DNA from 2 places in the Paenibacillus sp. FSL R7-0216 genome. Region 1 is predicted to be linked to the other one. Evidence: predicted binding sites of a transcription regulator. Region 1 holds the regulator's gene; the other holds the start of a gene.
The links. Region 1 encodes CtsR, which represses protease genes until heat stress. Its sites were predicted from a motif close to ATGGTCAATAAAGGTCAAACA; they were not measured.
Positions count from the first base shown of each region.

Region 2: a site for CtsR is predicted at 3,638-3,658, ahead of clpP (ATP-dependent Clp endopeptidase proteolytic subunit ClpP). Genes of this name have one in related genera too.

Region 1 covers NZ_CP150222.1:4,458,954-4,467,399, forward strand. The annotation lists gene disA (DNA integrity scanning diadenylate cyclase DisA) at 1-564, opposite strand, end outside; gene radA (DNA repair protein RadA) at 576-1,943, opposite strand; gene clpC (ATP-dependent protease ATP-binding subunit ClpC) at 2,181-4,625, opposite strand; gene MKZ15_RS20660 (protein arginine kinase) at 4,657-5,715, opposite strand; gene MKZ15_RS20665 (UvrB/UvrC motif-containing protein) at 5,728-6,252, opposite strand; gene MKZ15_RS20670 (CtsR family transcriptional regulator) at 6,324-6,782, opposite strand; rRNA gene rrf (5S ribosomal RNA) at 7,142-7,258, opposite strand; rRNA gene MKZ15_RS20680 (23S ribosomal RNA) at 7,316-8,446, opposite strand, start outside.
Region 2 covers NZ_CP150222.1:212,104-220,549, forward strand. The annotation lists gene MKZ15_RS01030 (LacI family DNA-binding transcriptional regulator) at 1-351, shown strand, start outside; gene ade (adenine deaminase) at 496-2,292, opposite strand; gene clpP (ATP-dependent Clp endopeptidase proteolytic subunit ClpP) at 2,901-3,500, opposite strand; tRNA gene MKZ15_RS01045 (tRNA-Arg) at 3,724-3,798, opposite strand; gene MKZ15_RS01050 (LacI family DNA-binding transcriptional regulator) at 3,960-4,970, shown strand; gene MKZ15_RS01055 (ABC transporter permease subunit) at 5,068-6,024, shown strand; gene MKZ15_RS01060 (carbohydrate ABC transporter permease) at 6,041-6,928, shown strand; gene MKZ15_RS01065 (sugar ABC transporter substrate-binding protein) at 7,006-8,446, shown strand, end outside.

The sequences.
Region 1 (8,446 bases):
GATCACCTCAGGCAAGGAGACCAGCTCTTCAAATTCGGAGGCCGTTAAATTCGTTAAGGCTTGATTCAAGACAGACCGGTATTTCTCCAGCGTCTGAATCGCCTGGTTGGCTTTGGTCAGGATGACGCCAATTTCCTTCAGAGCGTACCGTAATCCCCCTTGGTAAAGGGTGATGATGTTACGGCGCTGGGAGATAGAGACGACCAGCTTGCCCGTCTGTTTGGCCACCCGTTCCGCGGTACGGTGGCGAATGCCCGTTTCAGAGGATGCGATCGAGGAGTCCGGGATGAGCTGTGTATTTGCATACAAAATCCGTTTCAAATCCTCGCTAAGGATGATCGCCCCGTCCATTTTGGCCAGCTCATAGAGATAGTTTGGGGAGAAATCACAGTTGATGGAGAAGCCCCCCTCGACGACCTCCATCACCTCCGGGCTGTAACCGACGACGATCAGGCCCCCGGTCTTAGCCCGCAGCACGTTTTCAAGGCCGTCGCGAAAAGCCGTCCCCGGCGCAACAAGCCTCAACAAATCGTTCATTTTCTCTGCTTGGGTAGTTTCCTTCATCTCAATGCCCCCTAATCTAACGCAACAGCTAGCGCATCTGCAACGGTATTTACGCCAATCAATTGAATCTCTTGCGGTCCCTTCCACCCCTTCATGCTTTTCTCCGGCAAAATCACCCGTTTAAAGCCGAGCTTGGCCGCTTCCTTTACGCGCTGCTCCGCCCGGGAGACCGCCCGAACTTCGCCGGTCAAGCCAACTTCTCCGAAAAACACATCGTACGGCTTGGTCGGCAGGTCACGGAAGCTGGAAGCGACGCTAACCGCAATCGCTAAATCGACCGCCGGTTCGTCCAGCTTCACTCCACCAGCCAGGTTGACGTAAGCGTCCTGATTTTGCAGGAATAGGCCCATTCGCTTCTCGAGCACCGCAAGGATCAAGTTCATCCGCTGATAGTCCACGCCGGTTGCCATCCGTCTTGGTGAAGGGAAATGGGTGGCCGCGATCAAGGCTTGCAGTTCGACCAGCATCGGGCGCGTCCCCTCCATACTGGCGACGACGGTGGAACCCGCCACGCCGAGCGGGCGTTCGGATAGAAACAGCTCCGACGGATTCGCCACCTCCGCCAGTCCGGATTCGTTCATCTCAAAAATCCCAATTTCGTTGGTCGAACCAAAGCGATTCTTAACCGCCCGTAGGAGCCGGTAGGAATGATGACGTTCACCTTCGAAATACAGTACGCAGTCGACCATATGCTCCAGCATACGAGGTCCGGCGATAGCTCCCTCTTTGGTCACGTGACCGACTAGTACCGTAGCGATCCCTTGCCCTTTGGCTATTCGCATAAACCGCGCCGTACATTCACGTACCTGCGATACGCTGCCGGGGGCACTGGTAACTTCGGGCAAATAGACCGTTTGGATCGAATCGATCACCAAAAAATCGGGTTTTACTTCGTCGATCGCTTCTTCAATTCCGTCCATACTGCTCTCACACAAAACGAATAACTCCGGGGACAATGTCCCGAGCCGCTCCGCCCGCAGCTTCGTCTGACGAACGGATTCCTCGCCTGAGATATACAGAACCTTCAGACCAGAGCGGGCCATTTCATGTGAAGTTTGCAGCAGCAAAGTCGACTTGCCGATCCCGGGGTCCCCACCGACCAGGACCAGTGAGCCCGGCACAACGCCGCCGCCGAGTACTCGATTCAGTTCCCCGATCCCCGTTTGGATCCGCGGTTCTTTGCCGCTCTCTATATTTATGATTGACTGCGGCTTTTCTTTCGCATGAAATATCCCGGAATTCATCCCTTGCGTTTTGACGGTTTTCTCCACTTCTTCCACCATGGAGTTCCACGCGCCGCACCCCGGGCATTTCCCGTACCATTTAGGCGATTCATAGCCGCATTCGGAGCAGAAAAACTTATGTTTTACTTTAACCATTTATGTCACCTTCTCGCCACTGCAAAATTTGACAGACCTAGCCGACACCGTATTCGTCATGGTACCTAAAATTTTACCATCCTTTCGGGTTTATCGAAAGTGATCCGAGCGCTGCCGCCAGGAGTGGCGGGATAAAAAAGGCAGCTTCCAAAGCATCGCCTTGGAAGCTGCCTTTAACTTATTTCATCGGCTTAAACGTTACGGATTTGTAGGATTTACCAACATTTTTTATTCGCGTTACGCATTTTTTACGTAAGTTCCCGTACGCTCCACCTTCAGGGCGCCGTTCTCTTCGTCAATCGTTAGCGAGTCGCCCTTCTTGACGTTACCGGTCAACAGCTCCTCGGACAAACGGTCTTCGATATGCTTCTGGATCGCCCGACGCAGCGGACGTGCTCCATACGCAGGATCGTAGCCCTCTTTAGCCAGGAACTCCTTCGCCTTATCCGTCAAGGTAAAGTCGACGTCATATTCGCGCAGGCGTTTACGCAATTCTTCGGCCATGAGCGTGACGATTTGGCCGATATGCGCTTCCTCGAGCGAATGGAAAACGATGATCTCATCGATCCGGTTGAGGAATTCGGGACGGAAGCTCTTCTTCAGCTCTTCCATCACTTTGCCCTTCATGTTGTCGTAATCCGCACCGGAATCTTGCACGGCGGTGAAGCCAAGACGCGTATTTCGTTTGATGGCTTCGGCACCGACATTTGAGGTCAAGATGATCAGCGTATTACGGAAATCGACTACGCGGCCTTTGGAGTCGGTCAATCGGCCATCCTCCAATACCTGCAGCAGAATGTTAAACACTTCCGGATGTGCCTTCTCGATTTCATCCAGCAGAACAACGGAATACGGTTTGCGGCGAACCTTCTCGGTCAGTTGCCCGCCTTCTTCGTACCCGACATATCCTGGAGGTGCACCAACGAGTCGTGCCGTGGAGTGTTTCTCCATGTACTCGGACATGTCAATGCGGATTACGGCGTTTTCGTCGCCGAACATCGCTTCCGCCAATGCGCGGGCCAGCTCCGTTTTACCAACCCCCGTAGGACCTAAGAAGATGAAGGAGCCCATTGGACGTTTTGGATCCTTGAGGCCTGCGCGCGCCCGGCGGATTGCCCGGCTGACCGCCTTAACTGCTTCTTCTTGACCGATTACGCGCTCATGCAGGATACTCTCCATATTGAGCAGGCGTTCGGTTTCTTCTTCCTTCAGCTTGTTGACCGGAATCCCCGTCCAGCTGGCGACCACCTGGGCGATATCCTCTGGCGTCACTTCGGAATCGGTGCGTCCTTGTTTTTCTTTCCATTGATTTTTGGTGATATCCAGCTCTTCACGGATCTTCTGCTCCGTATCGCGCAGCGCAGCCGCTTTCTCAAATTCCTGGCTTTGCACCGCAGCGTCCTTCTCCTTACGGATATCATCCAGACGGCTCTCCAGTTGCTTCAGATTCGGCGGTACCGTATACGAGTTCAGCCTTACCTTCGAACCCGCCTCGTCGATCAGGTCAATCGCTTTATCCGGCAGGAACCGGTCTTGAATATAACGGTCGGACAATTTAACTGCCTGCTCGATCGCCTCGTCGGTGATTTTCACCCGATGATGCGCTTCGTAACGATCGCGCAACCCGTGCAGGATGAGAATCGCTTCATCCACCGATGGCTGATCCACCGTGATCGGTTGGAACCGACGTTCCAGTGCCGCGTCTTTCTCAATATATTTCCGATATTCGTCGAGCGTGGTAGCGCCGATGCATTGCAGCTCGCCGCGGGCCAGCGCTGGCTTCAAGATATTCGAAGCGTCGATCGCGCCCTCCGCGCCGCCAGCCCCGATCAGGGTGTGCAATTCATCGATAAAGAGGATGATATTGCCGGCCTGACGAATTTCGTCCATGATTTTTTTCAAGCGGTCCTCGAATTCGCCGCGGTATTTCGTACCGGCAACGACGGAGCCCATATCCAGCGTCATCACGCGTTTGTCGCGTAGCGTCTCCGGAATTTCGTTATTGATGATCTTTTGTGCAAGACCTTCGGCGATGGCCGTTTTCCCGACGCCAGGTTCCCCGATTAGCACCGGATTGTTCTTCGTCCGGCGGCTCAGCACCTGAATCACCCGTTCAATCTCTTTGCTGCGGCCGATGACCGGATCCAAATTGCCCTCTTTGGCCGAAGCCGTCAAGTCACGAGCCAAGCTGTCCAGTGTCGGCGTGTTCACGTTAGTTGGGGTTCCATGATGACTGGACACCGCTTCGCTGCTGCCCAGCAACTGCAGCACTTGTTGGCGCGCCTTGTTCAGGCTGATGCCGAGGTTATTCAGTACACGGGCGGCTACGCCTTCCCCTTCACGAATCAGGCCGAGCAAAATATGCTCCGTACCGACATAAGTATGGCCGAGCTTACGCGCTTCATCCATGGACAGCTCGATGACCTTTTTGGCGCGCGGCGTATAAGCGATATTGGTCGGTTGTTCCTGTCCACGGCCGATCAGCGTTTCCACTTCGTCTTGTATTTTCTCGAGTCCCAGACCCAATCCGATCAGCGCCTTGGCGGCAATGCCTTCACCTTCACGGATCAATCCGAGCAGCACATGTTCCGTCCCGATATTGTTATGTCCCAGCCTTACGGCTTCTTCCTGGGCTAACGCCAGTACCTTTTGGGCACGTTCCGTAAATCTTCCAAACATCATCTTCTCCTACACCTCCATAGTAGTCCTCTCGTTATTTCCCCATGCGCTCTCGAATGAGTTTAGCGCGGTACATATCCCTTTCCCCCGGGGACATACTGCCACTGAATTTTTTTTGCAAAAATCCAGGCTGCGTCAGCACGTTCAGTTCATTGAGCGCCTGCGCCGACACGCCTTCGATAATCCCCAAGTCTACGCCAAGCCGGACATCAGATAACCGCTGAGCGGCTTCCTTCGAGTCGATGATGTACGCCTGTGACAATATTCCGTAAGAACGCATGACCCGGTCCATCATCCGCAGGCGTGATTCGCCGATCAGCTTTTCTCTTGCCGTCTTCTCATGCTGAATGATCTGCAGCACCACGCCGTATAAATTTTCGATAATCTCAGCTTCACTTTGTCCTAGTGTAATCTGATTTGAGATTTGAAACAAGTTGCCCATGGCCTCGCTGCCTTCGCCGTAGATCCCGCGGACGGTTAAACCGACCTGCGATACCGCGGATAAAATGCGGCCGATCTGCTGTGTCAGTGCCAAGGCCGGCAAATGCATCATGACTGAAGCGCGAAGCCCCGTACCCACATTCGTCGGACAACTGGTTAGGTAACCCCGACGATCGTCAAAAGCGTAATCCACATGCGATTCAAAAATGTCGTCGATCGCCGTCGCTTTTTCCCAAGCCTCTTGGACTTGCAGACCCGGATACAGACACTGGATGCGCAAATGATCCTCTTCATTAACCATGATGCTGAGGCTTTCATCTTCGCTAATGAAGACCGCCCCATTTCTGGAGTCGTTCGCTAAGTTGGGACTGATCAAGTGCTTCTCAACCAGCACCCGCTTATCCAGTTCATCCAAGTCCGCAAGGAGGATCGGGTACAGTTGGCCTTGAGCCTGAAGCTGTTCGTCGTCCAGAACCTCCTGAAGCAGCTTCAGCACCTCCTCCGATTGCGTGTTGGTGGCCAACATCGGGAAGGGTTGATGAAGCACGTTGCGGGCGATCCGTACCCGGCTGCTCATCACGATATCCGACTCTTTGCCTTCTTGGCTCATCCATTCGCTAAGCGGCTGTTCAGTAAAACGGAGATTGGTCACCCTGCATCCCTCCTACTCTGCGGATATGTTCTTCTCAAGCTCGCGAATTTGGTCCCGCAGCGCCGCAGCCTCCTCAAATTCCTCCTGGAGGATCCGGTACTGCAGCTCACGGCGGAGATCATCGAGCTTACGCTTCACTTGAATGTGACCGCCGGTCCGTTTCGGGACTTTCCCGACGTGGACGGTATTCCCATGCACTTTCTTAAACAAAGGATCCAGACGATCGTTAAAATATTTGTAGCACGAGCTGCATCCAAAACGTCCGATTTTGCTAAACTGGGAATACGTCATGCCGCATTCTTCGCAGCGCAGATGTTCTGGCGTACTAGGCCCGGAAACTTGACCTTTGTTCGACGGACTCAAATCGAGAAAGCCCGATAGCAGGTTATGAATCGAAAAGCCGCCCGAAGTGCCTGGAATCAGCTCCCCTTTTTCCCTGGCGCAACTTTCACAGAAATGAAACTCCGTCTTCTCGCCATTGACGATCTTCGTAAAATGCAAGGTTGCCGGGCGTTTGCCGCATTCTTGGCATTGCATCGCACGTCCCTCCTTACGGGATAGACTAAGACAGTAGATCTTTATACCTGTATTCCTTGATATTGATGTTTCTAACTCAACAATGAGATTAACATCGCTTTCATCATCCTAGCCCGGATCTGGTCGCGAAAGGGCAGCTTAATCGCCAACACCTCGCGAGATACCGCCGAGCGCATTAAAGCGGCTTCCCGAGGGGTCAAAAAGCGGGCTTCCTCCAGGCGATAAATCAACCCTTCCGCCGCGGATTGCCCGATCTCGTCACCGATCGTTTCATGCAAATGCGTGTGCAGCGACGTTGGACCAGGCAGTTGAATTCGCCGAATCCGAACGTAACCGCCGCCGCCGCGTTTGCTCTCGACCAGGTACCCTTTCTCCAGAGTAAAGCGGGTGCTGATGACATAATTGATTTGCGACGGCACGCAGGAAAATTGGTCGGCAAGTTCGTTACGCTGAATCTCTATAGTCCCCTCCGGACTTTCATGCAAAATACTCTTGAGATATTTCTCAATGATATCGGAGATATTACGCATCACTCATCCTCCATTATTCCACACGTGAATCTCTTGTTGCGACTTTGCGGTATTTCATTCTTGCTCGTCAAGTCCCGTCAAAATAAACGATTTCCGTTTGTAGTTGACTTTGACTTTCTTTGACTTTATCAACATTATACCATAATTTAATGATTTGCCAAGGGGGATGCGTTGTCCTTTTCAGTGTGGGCGTGTGAGGTGGAAAATATTCGTGGTTAAGCGTATGAGAAAACCGTCCGGTTGGTGCCGAACGGTCTAGCGTTTGAAGCGAAATTCATGTAACTACCTGCACTATTGCAGTTTTTCCTCGGGAGTGCAAAAAGAGCACTACCGAATGAACGGTAGTGCTCTTTCCCTTTGCTTGGCGGCGTCCTACTCTCCCAGGACCCTTCGGTCCAAGTACCATCGGCGCTGGAGGGCTTAACGGTCGTGTTCGGGATGGGTACGTGTGGAACCCCTCCGCCATCGCCACCAAACGGTTCAAGGTTTAATCCTTGAAAACTGGATACGAAACGAATTTGCGTGTTAGATTTTTGGATAAGCCCTCGACCGATTAGTACCTGTCAGCTCCATACATTGCTGCACTTCCACCTCAGGCCTATCAACCTCGTCGTCTTCAAGGGGTCTTACTAATTGGGAAATCTCATCTTGAGGGGGGCTTCACGCTTAGATGCTTTCAGCGCTTATCCCGTCCGCACTTAGCTACCCAGCTATGCTCCTGGCGGAACAACTGGTGCACCAGCGGTGCGTCCATCCCGGTCCTCTCGTACTAAGGACAGCTCCTCTCAAATTTCCTGCGCCCACGACAGATAGGGACCGAACTGTCTCACGACGTTCTGAACCCAGCTCGCGTACCGCTTTAATGGGCGAACAGCCCAACCCTTGGGACCTACTTCAGCCCCAGGATGCGATGAGCCGACATCGAGGTGCCAAACCTCCCCGTCGATGTGGACTCTTGGGGGAGATAAGCCTGTTATCCCCAGGGTAGCTTTTATCCGTTGAGCGATGGCCCTTCCATGCGGTACCACCGGATCACTAAGCCCGACTTTCGTCCCTGCTCGACTTGTCAGTCTCGCAGTCAAGCTCCCTTTTGCCTTTGCACTCTTCGAATGATTTCCAACCATTCTGAGGGAACCTTGGGGCGCCTCCGTTACTCTTTAGGAGGCGACCGCCCCAGTCAAACTGCCCACCTGACACTGTCCCCGTACCGGATTACGGTACCAGGTTAGAACTCCGATACGATCAGGGTGGTATCCCAACGGCGCCTCCACCGAAGCTGGCGCTCCGGCTTCCTAGGCTCCCACCTATCCTGTACAAATCGTATCAAAGTCCAATATCAAGCTGCAGTAAAGCTCCATGGGGTCTTTCCGTCTTGTCGCGGGTAACCTGCATCTTCACAGGTATTAAAATTTCACCGGATCTCTCGTTGAGACAGCGCCCAAGTCGTTACGCCATTCGTGCGGGTCAGAATTTACCTGACAAGGAATTTCGCTACCTTAGGACCGTTATAGTTACGGCCGCCGTTTACTGGGGCTTCGGTTCATAGCTTCGGGTTTAACCCCTAACCACTCCCCTTAACCTTCCAGCACCGGGCAGGCGTCAGCCCGTATACTTCGCCTTGCGGCTTCGCACAGACCTGTGTTTTTGCTAAACAGTCGCTTGGG
Region 2 (8,446 bases), 970 kb from region 1:
GACGTGGAGAGCGGGTATTTGGCGATGGGGAGGCTTATGGCGCTGTCGCTGGAGGAACGGCCGACAGCGGTGTTCTGCTGCAACGACGATATGGCGATTGGCGCGATGAAGGCGGCCGCAGAGGCGGGATTGCAGATTCCTGCGGACGTCTCGATCGTCGGCTTTGACGACATCGGCTTCTCACATTACACGAATCCGCCGCTCACCACGGTGCAACGGCCGATCGAGCAGCTTAGCCGGATGGGCGCGTGCAAGATCCTCGAGCTGATTGAGGCACCTGCGACCGGCGGGGAGCTGGTGCAGTTGGACACGCGACTCGTGTGTCGTGAGTCGGTTGGGGTGCTGCGCTAATCTGCGGCAGTATGATCTCGATAGGCCGGTCATGCAACGTGCTCCACGGATCATTGTAAGGGTCATGCTAAAAACCCGCCAGAAGGAACCCTCTGGCGGGTTTATTTAGGGTTGGGTACGTATGGTTCGCAGCTTTAACCGGTGCTAATCGATTTCCACCGGAACGAGCTTGAACTCGTTCACGTCGGCCAGGCCGCGGTTGGTGATACGCAGCTCGGGAATGACTGGCAAGGCGATCAGCGAAAACGTCATGAACGGTGCGTTCAACTGGCAGCCGAGTTGCTTCCAGGCCGCCTCCAGACCCTTCACTTGGGTGACGACGGTCTCCAGCGGCTGATCGGACATCAGGCCGGCGATAGCCATCGGCACCGCCGCGAGCACCTGGCCGTCCAGCACGGCAATCATGCCGCCGCCCAACTTCGCCAGCTCGTTTGCCGCGAATGCCATGTCCTCGGGATTCGTACCCATGACGAGCAGGTTGTGGCTGTCATGTGCGACCGTGGAAGCTACGGCCCCTTGCTTCAGGCCGAAGCCCCGCGCGAAGGCGAGCGACAGCTCGCCGGACCCGCGATGACGGTCGATGCAAGCGAGCGCCGTGATATCCTGCTCGGCGGCCAGCCGCACGATTCCGTCCCCGTCAACCTTGACGGTTGCTGTCCCCTTCGCCGTGCGGGCGCTGTTCTCGATCACGTCAATGACGTGGATCGTCGTTTGCTCTTTGCCGCTGGCGCTGCGGTAGAGGAAATCGGCGGCGGTCAGCGGACGCGCCAATTTCACCGAGGCACGCGCCTGCGGCGGATACGGGTACGCCGGGAACGGAACGCGGAGCTGTCCGTCGTCGTAGGCGACCTTGCCGTCGGTGATAACCGTCGACGGCTCCATCCGCCGCAGATCGCCGATCAGCAGCAGGTCCGCGCATTTACCCGGCGCGATCCCGCCCAAGTCGCCGTCGACCTTGAAGTACCGCGCCGTATTGATGGTTCCCATCTGAATCGCGGTGACCGGATCGACGCCTTCTTCAATGGCCCGGCGCACGACATGGTTCATGTGGCCTTGCTCGATCAACGTCTGCGGATACACGTCGTCGGTGACCAGCAGGATGTTCGAAGGGTTCACCTTATCTTCGGTGACTACCTTGATCACTTCTTTAACGTCATGCCAAGCCGAGCCCTCGCGGATCATCAGGTGCATGCCGATACGCAGCTTGGCCAGCCCTTGCTCCCGGGTCACCGTCTCGTGACAGGAGGTAACGCCCGATGCGGTGTAAGCCTGGAGCATCCGCTCGTCATCGCTCGGAAAATGCCCGGTTACCGTTTTTCCCGCCTCCATCGTAGCTTGGATCTCGCCGTGCATTTTCGGATCTCCAAACACGACGCCGGGGAAGTTCATGACTTCTCCCAATCCTTCGACCCCGTCCCAGGTCATCCCTTCGGCAATATCGCCCGTGTTCAGCGATGCTCCAGCATCCTCCAAATGATCGGTGGCCGGCACGCAGGAAGGAAACGTGGTATAGACCTTAAGCGGCAGGACTTGACCTTCCTCGTGCATCCAGCGCACGCCCTCCGCGCCAAACACGTTGGCGATTTCGTGCGGATCCATAAAGATGCCGGTCGTCCCTTTGGACAGCGCCGCCTTGGCGAACTCGGCTACCGACAGCATGGTGCTCTCAACGTGCATATGCCCGTCCAGAAGCCCGGGAACAATGTGGCGTCCCGCCGCGTCGATCACGACGGTGTCCTCGCCGATCGTGTGCTCGGCGTTCCCCACGAAGGCGATTCGCCCTTCGGCAACGGCGACGTCCGTCTGCGGCAACAGCTCCCCGGTGTAGACATTGACCAACGTACCGCCCTTAACGACCAAATCGGCCTTCGCTTTACCCATGGCGACATTCGCCAACGTACGGCTTACTTCATACAGCTTCTTCCTTGCGGATTGTTTCATCTCCCGATTCACTCCTTTAATTATCCGTCGATTAACCAAGCCAAGTCACACCTAACCATCCCAAGCCGTCTAATGTCACAACTAATCAATTAGCGCCTAGCCGTCCAATGTCACAACTAAATGGCCATCCCAACTGTCCCACCTGAACTAACTTTAGCGCTAATGCTTGCTACAGAGCTTAAGTGGGCCAAAATCGCGGCATTCCGAGTCTAACGCTTACCACAGAGCTTATTGTTCATTTTACAGCGGTAAACAGGTACTCTCGATGAAAATAGCGCCGCTCAGCGTCGTTAGAATAGAAAAACCCCCGAATTTGCTAGTATAGCGTTTCTCATCAGCGTTAGAGCGGACGGTGGCAGAATTCTGCTTATGATCGGCCGGCCCAGCGCCCTCAGCTCGCCCCACGTGGCCCCATGGGCTCCCCCGGGGCCTTCGAGCTCGCCCCACAACCCCCATGGGCTCCCCCGGCGCCTCCGCGCAGTCACCGTGGCTGCCCAGCGCCGGGCTGGCGGGTGCCTTCCCTCGCTTTATTTAAAAATAAATATAACAAGAAAGGCCGCCCTTCGAACAGAACTTTCTGTTCGAAGCGCAGCCTTTCGTCTTAAGCCTTAGGCTTTGGCGGTTGGATCCACTTTTTCGATGACTTTGTCGACCAAGCCGTATTCCTTCGCTTCCGCCGCGCTCATGAAGTAGTCGCGGTCGGTGTCCTTCTCGATCCGATCCAGCGGTTGGCCGGTCCGTTCGGCGAGGATTTGGTTTAGCTTATCACGCATTTTGAGGATACGGCGGGCGCGGATTTCGATGTCCGTTGCTTGGCCCTCGGCTCCGCCGAGCGGCTGATGGATCATGATTTCGCTGTTCGGCAGCGCATAGCGTTTGCCTGGTGCGCCTGCGTTCAACAGGAAAGCGCCCATCGAAGCGGCGAGCCCGACGCAAATCGTGGAGACGTCGGATTTAATGAATTGCATCGTATCATAAATCGCCATACCGGCAGTAATGGAACCGCCAGGGCTGTTAATGTATAGGGAGATGTCCTTCGTTGGATCTTCCGCGTCCAGAAACAGCATCTGGGCAATGATGGAGTTGGCGACGACATCGTTCACCTGGGAGCCCAGGAAGATGATCCGGTCCTTGAGCAGACGGGAATAAATGTCGTAAGCGCGCTCGCCGCGATTGCTTTGTTCAACGACCATAGGAATATAACTCACCAATAAAACCTCCTTAAATTTAGGGCGCTCGCATGGAACGACCCACCCAATGGAATAGTCTGCAAAAATCGCCCCAATCAATCTAAGAATTGACGGAAACGAAGAAGATTAATCTCATCATAAACAATTTAATCGAGAAAGTCAAAGAAAGTCAAACTCAAGAGAATAAAAAAAGTCCAATCGACTAAAAGTCAGGACTTGTTCATGTAAATCAAATATAGAATGGCGCGCCCGCGAGGAATCGAACCTCGATCTCAGGCTCCGGAGGCCTACGTCATATCCATTGGACCACGGGCGCAAATTTAGCGAACAAAAATTATTATATGATATTTCAAATCAAAACGCAAGGCGAAATCCTTAAAGCAAAAAAAGGCCCAAAAAAAGGATTGCCATGAAAGCGTTTCTATGATAACTTGATGAATATATAAAAACGTTTTTATAGATAGGGTGTATCGAGAGATGGGGAAAGTCACCATTAAGGATGTAGCTAAAGCGGCGGGCGTTTCGATCTCCACGGTTTCTAACGCGTTAAATGACGTGGACGTACTGAACCCGGAGACCAAATCCCACGTGCTGAAGGTTGCCAAGCAACTGAACTACGTTCCGAATTTAAACGGGAAGCAGCTGAAGTCGAAGAAGACGAATATGCTCGGCTTTTTCACGACCAGCGTCTCGGGACCTTATTTCTACATTCTGGTCGAGTCGATGGCGCGTGAGAGCGAACGGCTTGGATACGGTTTGCACGTGATGGTTACGGCCGACAAGCAAACCATTATTAGCAATATCATGGGTCGACGAGTCGACGGCGTCATCATTTACGAGGAATTACGGGTTGATGATCAAGATATCGCAATGATGGAGAAAGACAAGATCAAGGCGGTATTTCTCGATCGGGTCATTCAGAAGGAAACGATGGGAACGGTCATTTTCAATTCTTATGCCTCCTCTTACGAAGCCACTAAGTACCTGATTAGCCTGGGCCACAAGAGAATCGCCTACCTGTCCGGCGTGGATACGATGTACGACAGCGTGCAGCGGAAGGAAGGGTACCTCGCCGCTTTACGAGAGCATCAATTGCCGGTGGACGAGGATTTCATTGTGCAGGGGTATTTTGAAGAAGAGAGCACCTATAATGCGGTTCGGGCTTTTGTTCACAAACATCCGGGCAAAATACCGGACGCGATTCTGGCGGGCAACGATCTGAGTGCGATCGGGTGCATTAAGGCTTTGCGCTCGTATGGACTTGAAGTTCCAAGGGACATCAGCGTCGTCGGGTTTGACGATATCGATATCGCTCAGTATTTTACGCCGCCTCTAACCACCGTACGAAATCAAATTGCTCGGCAAGGGATTTTGGCCGTCAACCATTTGGTGAACATGATTAAGAAGCAGGAGCAGGGGAAGGTGCAAAAACTGGACGGTGAACTGATCGTGCGGGGCTCGAGCCATGTCCGTTTAAGGCGAGACTAGGCTCGGGCGCGTTTGAAAGATTCTGACGATAGGGAACTTTTTGATAAAAATAAAAACGTTTTTATTCCTTCCTGAGGAATAAAGAGAGGAGCGCAAAATGGCGAAGTCAGCTGCGGCAGCCAAGAAACCGGTGGGATTAAGATTGAAGCAATTCTTTATCGACTTCGGCAGGCAGTGGGAAATCCAGTCGATGATCTGGCCGGGGATTATTTTTATGATTATATTTTGCTACGTCCCCATTTATGGGTTAACCATCGCCTTTAAGAACTACACGGTCATCGATACGCTAAGCTCCGCCCCATGGGTGGGATTGGATAACTTCAAGATTATCGCAAGCGATCGGTACTTCTGGGATTCGGTGGTGAACACGCTGGGGATCAGCTTTCTGAAACTGGCGATCGGGTTCGTGATCCCGATTATCCTGGCGATCATGATTTACGAACTGAGCATGGGCCGGTTCAAAAAAATCGTACAGACCATTTCCTATCTCCCGCACTTTTTATCCTGGATCGTTCTTGGCGGGATGTTAATCACTTGGTTCTCGACGACCGGCATGTTCAATCAGCTGCTGCTGGACCTGGGAATCATTTCGAAGGCTCAGAACATCATGTTGGATCCGGGCAAATATTGGTGGATCGCCGTGTTGTCCGATGTCTGGAAAGAAGCGGGTTGGGGGACGATCCTCTATCTCGCCATCATGGCCAAGATTGATCCGACCTATTACGAGGCGGCCAAGATCGATGGGGCGAGCCGGCTCCGGCAAATTTGGAACATCACCTTACCGAACATGAAGATGATTATCAGCTTGAACCTGATCCTGACCGTCAGCGGCCTGCTGGGCTCCAACCTGGACCAGACCTTAGTGCTGATCAACTCCCAGAACCGGGAAAAAGCCGAGGTCATCAACTCTTACGTGTACCGGATGGGGATGACGCAAGGGGATTTCTCCTACGCGACCGCCGTCGGTCTCGGCGTTTCGATCGTCTCCGTCATTCTGTTGGTGTTTGCCAATAAGGTGACCAGCAAACTCAACGATAATCAATCTGTCCTGTAAGGAAGGAGCAGCAGCTATGAATCGAAAGGCGGTCAAACAGGATCTCGACAGCCGAATTTTTGATACCGTCAATGTCACGGTCCTGATTCTATTTACAATCATCATTGTCATTCCGCTCTGGAACGTCATCGTTTCTTCCTTCAGTTCGGGGCGATCGCTGGCGGAAGGCGGGTTCGTCTTCTGGCCCAAGGAATTTTCTCTGGAGAACTACGAGGCGGTGTTTCGGGACGATACGATTTGGCAGTCGTTCCTGATCTCGGTCCTGAAGACGGTCATCGGCGTGGTTACCCACGTATTCTTCTGCGCGATGATCGGTTACGGCCTCAGCAAGAGCAATGTGCGCGGCCGCAAGCTGTACGTGACGATGGGCGTCATTACGATGTTCTTCTCGGGCGGCATGATTCCGACGTACTTGCTCATTAAATCGCTGGGTTTGCTTAACAGCTTCTGGGTGTACATCATCCCGGCTTTGTTCAGCTACTACGACGTCGTGATTCTCATGAACTTCTTCCGGAACGTGCCGGATTCCCTGGAGGAATCGGCCAAGATCGACGGTGCCGGAGACTGGAGGATTTTCCTGAAGATCTTTATTCCGTTGTCGATGCCGGCCATGGCTACCATTGCCTTATTCAACGGCGTGAATCAGTGGAACGACTTCATGACGACGAAGTTGTACATCACCGATCAATATCTGTATCCGCTGCAAATGAAGCTGTACGAAATCATCGTTCAATCCCAGACCCAATCGATGCAGAACATCGCGGGTTCCGTCGTGATTGAAACGACCACCAAAGGAGTTCAACTCGCAACAATTGTGATTACGACTTTGCCGATTGTTGTGATTTATCCATTATTACAAAGATACTTTATCTCCGGCATGATGCTGGGGGCGGTGAAGGAGTAACGAATCAGCAACTTAGAATGAGGACGTCTACCGCGTGTTGAACTGGTTGTGCTTACAAAAAAAGGGAGGGTACACAAATGTTAAAGTTGAACAAAAGTCTCGCTAGAAAAGGGATCACGGCTTGCGCCGCCTTGCTGACTGCTGCGCTGGTCGTTACGGGATGCGGCGGCTCCGGCGGCGGCTCCAAGGCTGCGAAAGGGGACGTCTCCCTGGAGAACCGTTATACGGTAGACGCCAATACACCGGCATGGAAGCTGGATAAGAAGGAAGAGCCAACCCAGCTGACTTGGTACGTCAACGCCGATTGGTGGAATACGGACTTCGGCAAAGATGTGGTCACGAAGAAAATCAAAGAAGATTTGAATATCGACATCAAATTTGTGACTGGCGACGATACGAAACTCAACACTTTCTTCGCGGGAAGCGACATGCCGGACCTGATCACGGTGTTCGATTCGAACTCCGCCGTCGTACAGAAGGCTTCTTCCTGGGCATTGCCGCTGAACGAACTGGCGGAGAAATACGACCCTTATTTCAACAAAGTGGCTGCGCAAGATACGCTCAACTGGTTTAAGCAAGCCGACGGCAACACATACGGTTACCCGAACTACTCCAATACGCAAGCCGATTATGACAGCGGTAACATTCCGGCCAAAACCGCCTTCGTGATCCGCAAGGACGTGTATGAAGCGCTGGGCAAGCCAGTTATTGGTACGCCCGAGGAGTTCAAAAATGTGATGCAGCAAATCAAAACCCAATTCCCGGAGCTGATTCCTTTCGGTTTTAACTCGATCGGCGAAGGAACAGGTTCCCTGGGCGACGTGTTCCAAGACTTCCTTGGCGTGCCGCTGGAAACCGAAAACGGCGAATTCTACAACCGGAACCTGGATGAAGATTACCTGACTTGGCTCAAGACGCTAAATCAAGTGCATCAAGCCGGCAATATCAGCGACGACAGCTTTGCCGATGACGGCCCAGCCTTTGAAGAGAAGGTGAAATCGGGTAAATACGCAACGATGCTGCTTGACGGAACTCCGCAGCAAGGCGGCAATCTGCAAATCTTCGCCACCGCCCATCCGGATCAAGCTTATCTGGCCATCGACGGACCGCAAAGTACAGTAGGCAACACGCCGAAATTGAACCAATCCGGCATCACCGGCTGGATGATCAGCTTTATTACGAAACAATGCAAAGATCCGGCGAAAGCCCTCCAAATCTTCACGTACCTGTTGGATGAAGAAGGCCAGATGCTGATGAATTACGGGATTGAGGGCGAGACGTACACGAAGAACGCGGATGGTACGGTTCAATTCACGCCGGAAGTCAAAGAATTGCAACAGACAGATGCCGACAAGTTCAAGAAAGAATACCGCATGGGCGAATTCATGTTCTTCGGTCATGATCGTCATAAAGCGCTGAGCGCCGATGCCTTCCCTGAGTCCATTAAGCAAATGCAAGAGTGGGGCAAAGGCAAGCTGGTACCTCACTTCATCCTTGAAAATATCAATCCGGACGCGG